2 regions of the Sinomonas soli genome follow, and region 1 is predicted to be linked to the other one. Evidence: predicted binding sites of a transcription regulator. Region 1 holds the regulator's gene; the other holds the start of a gene.

Region 1 (4,207 bases):
GCCCATGAGCTCGCCGACCGCGTCACCGGCGCCGTGAGCGCCCAGCTGTCCGGGCAGATGATCCAGGCCGCGGCCTCGAGCGCGCGGCGGCACTGCGCAATCTCGGTCGAGGCGCTCCAGGGCGCCGCGGCCGCACTCGAGCTCTCCCTGACCTCGGCGCCCACCGGCCTCCTCCCACGGGGCCTGAACGAGGAGCAGTCCCAGAACGTCGCCCTCGTCCGGGACGCCTGCCGCGTGGCCCTCTCCGAGTCGAAGCCCGGCGACTCCCAGTCTGCTGACGGAGCCCGCCAGGTCGCGCGGTCCCGGCTCATGGCGGTGCTCGAGGTCTGCGAGCGGCTCCTCGATGCCGAGGCCAACCGCGAGGTCGTCTGGGTCACCCGCATGGGCGCCCCGGACCCGGTCACGGGCTACTCCGCGCCCGACGACGAGGCGCCGGCGATGCTCCACATCGCCCCGCTGAGCATCGGGGGCAGGCTCCGCGACGGGCTGTTCGACGGGCACACCGTGGTGCTCACGAGCGCGACGCTCGCCATCGGCTCCGCCTTCGAGCCCACGGCGGGCGCCCTCGGCCTCCTCGGCCCGGGGGCGCCCACCTGGACCGGCGTGGACGTGGGCTCGCCGTTCGACTACCCGAAGCAGGGCATGCTGTACGTCGCCCGGCACCTCCCCAAGCCCGGCCGCGGCGTCTCACCCGAGGCGCTGGACGAGCTCGAGGCGCTCCTCGCGGCCTCGCACGGCGGGGCGCTGTGCCTCTTCTCCTCGCGGCGCGCGGCCGAGGAGGCCGCAGACGAGCTGCGCACGCGGCTCGACACCACGATCCTGTGCCAGGGCGAGTCGTCCATGAGCGCGCTCGTGAAGCAGTTCGCGGCAGAGCCGGACACCTGCCTGTTCGGGACCATGTCCCTGTGGCAGGGGGTCGACGTCCCCGGCCAGTCGTGCCGGCTCGTCGTGATCGACCGGATCCCGTTCCCCCGTCCTGACGACCCGCTCATGTCTGCCCGCTCGCGGGCGGTCGCGCAGGCAGGGGGGAACGGCTTCATGAGCGTCTCCGCGACCCACGCCGCGGTCCGCCTCGCCCAGGGCGCCGGGCGGCTCATCCGCACGACGGCGGACCGCGGGGTCGTCGCCGTGCTCGACTCGCGTCTCGCTACCGAGCGCTACGGCGCCTTCCTGCGCGGGGCGCTGCCGCCGCTGTGGGGGACCACCGACCGCCGGGTCGTGCTGGATGCGCTCGGAAGGCTCGCGCAGGCGGGCTGACGCCGGGCTCAGACGGAGCGCAGCACCGAGACGACCTTGCCCATGACGGTCGCCTCGTCGCCCAGGATGGGCTCGTAGCGGGTGTTCTGCGGCAGGAGCCACGTGTGCCCGTCCCGCTGCCGGAACGTCTTGACCGTGGCCTCGTCATCGAGCAGGGCGGCGACGATGTCGCCGTTCTCGGCGCTGTTCTGCCGCCGGACCACGACCCAGTCGCCGTCGCAGATCGCCGCGTCGATCATCGAGTCGCCCTTGACGCGGAGCATGAACAGCTCCCCGTAGCCCACGAGCTGGCGGGGAAGCGGCATGACATCCTCGACCGCCTGGTCCGCGAGGATCGGCCCGCCGGCGGCGATGCGGCCGACGAGCGGGACCATGGCCGTGTCGGCTGCGGACGCCATCGTCTCCAGCGTGGCCCCGCCGGCGCCGAGCAGCGCCGCGGCGCCCTCGCCGCTGACGCTGAGCTCGCCCTCGTCGAGCGTGAGCGGCATCAGCACCTCCATGGCGCGCGGCCGCTTGGGGTCGCGCCGCAGGTAGCCGAGCTTCTCGAGCTGGGACAGCTGGTGGGTGACGCTCGAGAGGCTCGCGAGTCCGACCGTGTCGCCGATCTCGCGCATCGAGGGCGGATACCCCTTGAGCTGTACGGAGCGCTGGATCGTCTCGAGGATCCTCTTCTGGCGCGCGGTCAGCCCCTTCGCCGCCTTAGTCCGTGGTGCCATGCCGTCCCTGTCCCTTCGCCCGCCCGCGGGATTCCGCGGCCTGTGCCGGCTCGGGACCAGAACTGTCGGACCCCCTCCGCACCATGGATCCATGGCCTCCGGAGGGAGCAGCCGGACCGATGTTCGGGCCCGTGCCCCGTGCTGCTCCCACCGTAGGACAGTTCAGGGCACCTTTCAAACACATGTTCGAGCGAGTCTGGACATGCTTCGCCGACAGGTGCTAAGAAGGATCACAACAGTTCGAAGATGCATTCGAAAAAACTGCACATCCGGACTCCGGCCCTGCGTCGGAGCTTCGAAGAACATGGTTCGGAGGCCGCGCGTTGGCGGGGCCCGGGTCGTGCAGGGGAAGGCAGACCATGGCACACGCGATCCATCTCGGCACGCTCCCGGCGCCCCGCACGGCGCGGGCCCCCCGTCCGGCACTGCGCCTGACGCGGCGGGGCCGCATCGTCCTCGTCGTCATCCCGCTCTTCCTCGCGACCCTGGCGGTGCTCGTCGCGTGGGCGGCGCTCACTGCGCCAGCCCAGGCCTCCGCCCAGCCCCTCACCGGCCCCGGCGGCGCCGTGACGGTGACGGTGCAGCCGGGGGAGTCCCTGTGGACGATCGCGGCGCGGCGCGTGCCGAACCAGGACCCTCGGGTCACCATCAGCCAGATCCAGGACCTCAACGGGCTCACGGGCGTCCGCGTGCTCCCCGGCGAGCAGATCCTCGTCCCGGTCCTGCGGTAGCCGCGCCCGCTCCGGCGGGAGCGTCACGGACGCCCCTCCCGGCCGCCCCCGAATGGGGACGGCCGAGGGCGCTGGCGTAGGCTGGAGCGGTGGACGACCAGCTTCAACGACTCAACCGGCTTCCCCTTCGCGATGACCTCCGCGGCCAGCATCCCTACGGCGCGCCGCAGATCGACGTCCCCATCCAGCTCAACGTCAACGAGAACACCCACGGGGTCCCGCAGGACGTCCAGGATGCCATCGTCGAGGCCGTCCGCGGGGTGGTCGGAGGCCTGAACCGGTACCCCGACCGGGAATTCACCCGGCTGCGCGAGTCCCTCGCGGAGTACCTCGGTCATGGCCTCGTCCCCGAGCAGCTCTGGGCAGCCAACGGCTCGAACGAGGTGCTGCAGCAGATCCTCCAGGCCTTCGGCGGCCCGGGACGTTCGGCGCTCGGCTTCCCTCCCACCTACTCGATGTATCCGCTGCTCGCCGCCGGCACCGGCACCGCGTATCTGAAGGGCACCCGCGAGGAGGACTTCGAGCTCACGGCGGCCTCGGCTGCCCGCCAGGTGCGCGAGCTCGCGCCCCATGTGGTCTTCCTGTGCTCGCCCAACAACCCGACCGGCACGGCGCTCGGCCTCGACGTCGTCGAGGCCGTCTACGAGGCAGGCGAGGCGAGCCAGGCCATCGTCATCGTCGACGAGGCGTACGCCGAGTTCGCACAGCTCGGCACCCGCAGTGCTCTGACGCTCCTGCCCGGCCGCCCCCGGCTGATCGTCACCCGCACGATGAGCAAGGCCTTCGCCCTCGCCGGAGCCCGGCTCGGCTACCTCGCCGCAGCGCCCGAGGTCATCGACGCCCTGCGCCTCGTCCGGCTGCCCTACCACCTCTCGGCCGTCACCCAGGCCACCGCACTCGCCGCGCTCGAACACCGCGCCTCACTCATGGCGGAGGTCGAGGAGATCAAGCACCAGCGGGACCGCATCGTGAAGGAACTCGAGCGGATGGGCCTCGCCCCGGCGTCCTCGGACTCGAACTTCGTCTTCTTCACGGGCCTCGACGACCCGCAGAGGACCTGGCAGGGGCTGCTCGAGGCCGGCGTGATCGTTCGCGACGTCGGAATCCCGGGCAGCCTCCGGGTCACCGCGGGCACCGAGCGGGAGACGACTGCGTTCCTCACCCGCCTCGAGGAGCTCCTCGCCGCGGACGGGCGCCTGCCCGCCGCCTAGAATAGAGAAGCACCCCCCGCAGACGCCTGATCGAAGGACACACACCCATGAGTACCGAGCTGCAGACCGCGCCCGTGACCCAGCGGACCGCGCGGATGGAGCGCACCACGAGCGAGTCGTCGGTCCTCGTCGAGGTCAACCTCGACGGTACCGGCCGCTCCGAGATCTCCAGCAGCGTCCCGTTCTACGACCACATGCTCACGGCGCTGTCCAAGCACTCGCTGATCGACCTGACCGTGAAGGCGACCGGGGACACCCACATCGATGTGCACCACACGGTCGAGGACATCGC
Region 2 (4,207 bases), on a different contig from region 1:
GCGAGTAGCGCTGCACTTCCTCGGGGGTGAGCTCCGCGGCCGGCTCGACGAGCGGTGGAAGGATCGGTGACTGCGAGGTGGCCATGGCTCCAATCTAGGCCCGATCCCGGGTGCGCACCCAGCCACGCCCGAGCGGTGGAACGGTCACGGATTCGGCGCTGGGTGATGACCGCCGGGTAGAGTGGGACTACCGTTTGGGCCACGCTCCACAGGCCCGAGCCCCCGGAAAGGCGTCTGAAGTGAGTACCGAACCGCGAGCCACGACCCCGCGCTCGCCCCGAATGCCACGCGACGAGCGGCGTGCCCAGCTCCTGTCAGCCGCCCTCGAGGTCTTCGCGGCCAACGGCTACCACGGAGCCGCCATGGACGAGATCGCCGAGACCGCCCAGGTCAGCAAGCCCGTCCTGTACCAGCATTTCCCGTCGAAGCGGGACCTGTACATCGCCCTGCTGGACAGCCATCTGGGCACGCTCACCGAGCTCATGCGGGCCGCGCTGGATTCCACCACTGACAACCGCGAACGCGTCAACGCGGTGATCCGCGCCTACTTCGACTTCATCGCCGCCGACGACCAGGCCCACCGCCTCGTCTTCCAGTCGGACCTCGTCAACGACCCGGACGTGGCCTCGCGCCTCGAGACGTTCAACCGGGGATTCTCGGAGGCCATCGCCGAGGTCATCGCCTCGGACACCAAGCTCCCGCTGCTCGAGGCCCAGCTCCTCGGCCGCGGCCTCGCGGGGCTGGCCCAGGTGAGCGCGAGGTACTGGCTCGAGAAGTCGTCCTCCCTCGACATCGACGTGGCGGCCGACCTCGTGTCGCGGCTCGTGTGGAAGGGGATCTCGCGCTTCCCCAAAGAGGCCTAAGGTACTCATAGGGAACCGTCGCCCGGCCGGTGTGCCGGTCCGGTTCCGTTTCAGCCTTCACCGACACAAGGAGTCACGTGGAAATCAAGATCGGCATCCAGAACATCGGCCGCGAGATCGTCCTCGAGTCGACCAAGGACGCGGACGAGGTCGCAAAGCTCGTCGCCGAGGCCCTGGCTGACGGCAAGCAGCTGCGGCTCGAAGACGAGAAGGGCCGACAGGTGATCGTGCCGTCCGGCGTCATCGGCTACGTGGAGCTCGGCGCGCAGGAGCCGCGCCGCGTGGGCTTCGGCGCCCTCTGATCCTGTGGAGACGGTCTGGTCGCTCGTCATCGTGATCCTCGTGGTGGCTGCCGCGGGCTTCATCGCCTGGGCCGTCGACCGCCACCACGAGGCCTACGGGATCATGCTCCCGGTCGGCGCTGCTGTTGCCGCTGCCTGCCTGGTGTGGATCATCCTCATCCTCGCGGGCACAGGCTACATCGCGGGCCTGACGTGGATGCCGTGGGTGCTTCCCATGGCGGTCGGGATCGCCGCGGCGGTCTGCGTGCCGCTGATCCTGGGCCGCCGCCGCACGGGGCGCGACGTCATGACCCTCACGGAGATCCTCCGGCGGGGCTGAACCGGCTCCGCGAAGGCGCGGACGACGGCGGGTGGTCACCACCCGCCGTCGTCCGCGCCTTCTCTCTGCCCCGGGGCCAGCCGATGCTGGGTCCGGGCCATGATGGAGGAATGCGCATCCGTCCGGTCCGTGGCGACGACCTGCAGGCCCTCCAGGACATCGAGGGGGCGGCCGGCGAGGCCTTCCGGGGCCTCGGCATGGCCGAGATCGCCGACGACCACCCGCCCTCGCTCGACGCGCTCCGCCGGTTCCAGCGCGAGGGGCTGGCATGGGTCGCGGTCGAGGATCGGAACGCTCCCGTGGCATACCTCCTTGCGCGGCTCGTCGACGGCTGCCTGCACATCGAGCAGGTGTCGGTGCACCCGGGGCACTCACGCCGGGGCGTGGGCCGGGCGCTGCTGGACCACGCTTCTCGGTGGGCGGAGGGCCATGGCGTCCCGGCCCTGACGCTCTCGACGTTCGCCTCAGTGCCCTGGAACGCGCCGTACTACCGGCGCCTCGGCTTCCGCGCGATCCACGCCCCGGCCTTGGGCCCGGGACTCGTGCGGATCCGCGCCGAGGAAGAATCGCTCGGGCTGACCCGCTGGCCGCGCCTCTTCATGCGGCGCGGCGTGGGCCCTCCGGACTAGCCGAACCGGGCCTGCACCACGTGGCATTGCCCCCCGACCATGGACGTGCATCCCTCGAGACGATAGAATTAGAACATATCTTCGAATGAAGGTGGTCGGCCGAACGGGCGGTGGGGGGTGGCGCGGTGGGTGCGGTCGAGGAGTTGTCTTTCGCGTCGCGTTTCCCCGATGTCTTGGCCGGCGGCCTGGAACTGGCCGCCGAGGCCCTAGCCGGCCCAGGAGGGACTGCGCGGGCGCTGCAGGCCCTGGCCGACTTCGACGCCTACAGCGCTGCCCTCCGCGCGGTGCTGGTCGACCGGCTCGCCGCAGAGATCGCCGAGGAGCCCTTGGAAGGCCGCCACGGCCAGCCCACGCGCCTCGGCGGGAACATCGCGCACGCCGTCGCAGTCTCCGAGCTCGCGGCCCTGCAGGGCACGTCCGAGCACGCCGCCGCCCGCGCCCTGAGCTTCTCCACCGCCCTGGTCAACGCCCACCCGGCCGTGCACGAGGCCCTCGCCTCCGGGGACATCACCGAGGCCCATGCCCGCGCGCTCATTGACCAGGCCGCCACTCTCCCCGAGCGGGCGGCCGAGCCCTTCGCCCTCGAGGCCCTCTCCCGCGTCCGCACCCGCAAGGGCCGCCTGCGCACCCCCGGGGAGTTCCGCACCCTCGCCCGCGAGCTGCGCGAGCGCCTCCACCCTGACTCCATCGCCCACCGCCGCACCGGGGCGCGCGAGGACCGCCGCGTGTGGCTCCAGCCCGAAGACGACGGCCTGTGCACTCTGTCCGCGCTCCTCCCCGCCGAGACCGCCGCCGGGATGTACGGGCGCCTCGACGCCCTCGCCCGCACCACTCGGGCCCGCGCCGGTGACCACCGCGACCGCCAGGACGGGCGGACCCTCGCCCAGCTCCGCGCGGACGCCTTGGCCCACCTCGTGCTCATGGACAGCGTCAGTACCGATCGGCAGGGGCCGGCCGCGGAGTCGCCGGCCACAGTGCCGTTCCCGGAGGAGCTGCTCGCCGGGGTCAAGGCTGAGATCGTCGTCCACATCCCGGCCGCGGTCGCCCTCGGCGCCTCGGACGCCCCCGCGCTCCTGGACGGCCAGGGGCCGATCGACCCGGCCACCGCCCGTGCCCTCGCCGCCGCCGCACCCACCTGGCAGCGGCTCTTCACCGATGCCGACGGCACGCCCCTGGCCCTCGGCCGCACCGCCTACCGGCCTCCGGCAGGGCTGCGGCGCTTCCTCGAATACCGCGACGGCGGCTGCCGCGTCCCCGGCTGCACCCGCCCCGCGCGCACCGCCGAGGCCGACCACACGACGGAGTGGCAGGACGGGGGCACGACCGACGCGGCCAACCTCGCACGCCGTAAAGCCGTCCTCATTCCTCTGCAGACGCCACGCTTGGGGGGCGAGCCGTGCTCGCAGTGATGACCGGCCTGGAGAAGGTAAAGTGCCCATGTGTCGTATCCGTATGAAGACCTCGACGACAGCCAATTTGAGCGTCTAGTGGTGCAGTGTTCACGCAAGCTGTTTGGACGGGGTGTCCAGTCCTTTGCTGCGGGACCGGATGGCGGCCGCGATGCGCGGTTCGAGGGAACAGCGGAACAATTTCCGAGTACCCGTGAGCCTTGGACAGGCGTAACAGTCTTCCAAGCCAAGCATACAAATGCAGTGAACGCTCACTACAGCGATGCGGACTTCAACGGCAACTCCGAAACCGCCGTTCTGAGTAAGGAAATACCGCGCATAAAGAGCCTGGTCGATCAAGGCGAGCTAGATAACTATGTACTCTTCAGCAACAGACGCCTCGGAGGGGTGGTTGCCCCGCGAATAATGGACAAGATTGCGGAGGGTTCCGGAATGGACCGCAACCGAATCTTTCTTGCAGGCGTAGAATACCTCGACGAACTCCTACGCGAGTTTCCTGACCTTCCATCGTTGGCGCGGATTGATCCGTTAGACGGCCCATTGCTGGTGAACAGCTTTGATTTGGCGGAAATCATCCTCGCAATAGCCGAAGAACTCAGTGCTCCCTTGCCCCCACTTGACGCCTCCATCGTAGATCGAATCTCCTACCGTCAGAAAAATACGGTCAACAACATGTCCGAGACGT

What was found. The regulator LexA, encoded in region 1, represses DNA repair genes until DNA is damaged. The targets are predictions, from matches to a motif close to TCGAACANNTGTTCGA.
Region 2: the regulator LexA is predicted to act here: its motif matches at 2,183-2,198, upstream of ACYVKZ_RS04430 (HNH endonuclease signature motif containing protein).

Annotation. Positions count from the first base shown of each region.
Region 1 covers NZ_BAAGSN010000016.1:43,405-47,611, reverse strand. Annotated here, with positions in the region: gene ACYVKZ_RS16080 (ATP-dependent DNA helicase) at 1-1,257, shown strand, start outside; gene lexA (transcriptional repressor LexA) at 1,266-1,973, opposite strand; gene ACYVKZ_RS16070 (LysM peptidoglycan-binding domain-containing protein) at 2,333-2,704, shown strand; gene ACYVKZ_RS16065 (histidinol-phosphate transaminase) at 2,794-3,915, shown strand; gene hisB (imidazoleglycerol-phosphate dehydratase HisB) at 3,963-4,207, shown strand, end outside.
Region 2 covers NZ_BAAGSN010000004.1:228,197-232,403, reverse strand. Annotated here, with positions in the region: gene moeB (molybdopterin-synthase adenylyltransferase MoeB) at 1-85, opposite strand, end outside; gene ACYVKZ_RS04450 (TetR/AcrR family transcriptional regulator) at 282-863, shown strand; gene ACYVKZ_RS04445 (DUF3107 domain-containing protein) at 941-1,165, shown strand; gene ACYVKZ_RS04440 (hypothetical protein) at 1,170-1,484, shown strand; gene ACYVKZ_RS04435 (GNAT family N-acetyltransferase) at 1,595-2,113, shown strand; gene ACYVKZ_RS04430 (HNH endonuclease signature motif containing protein) at 2,287-3,522, shown strand; gene ACYVKZ_RS04425 (ABC-three component system protein) at 3,766-4,207, shown strand, end outside.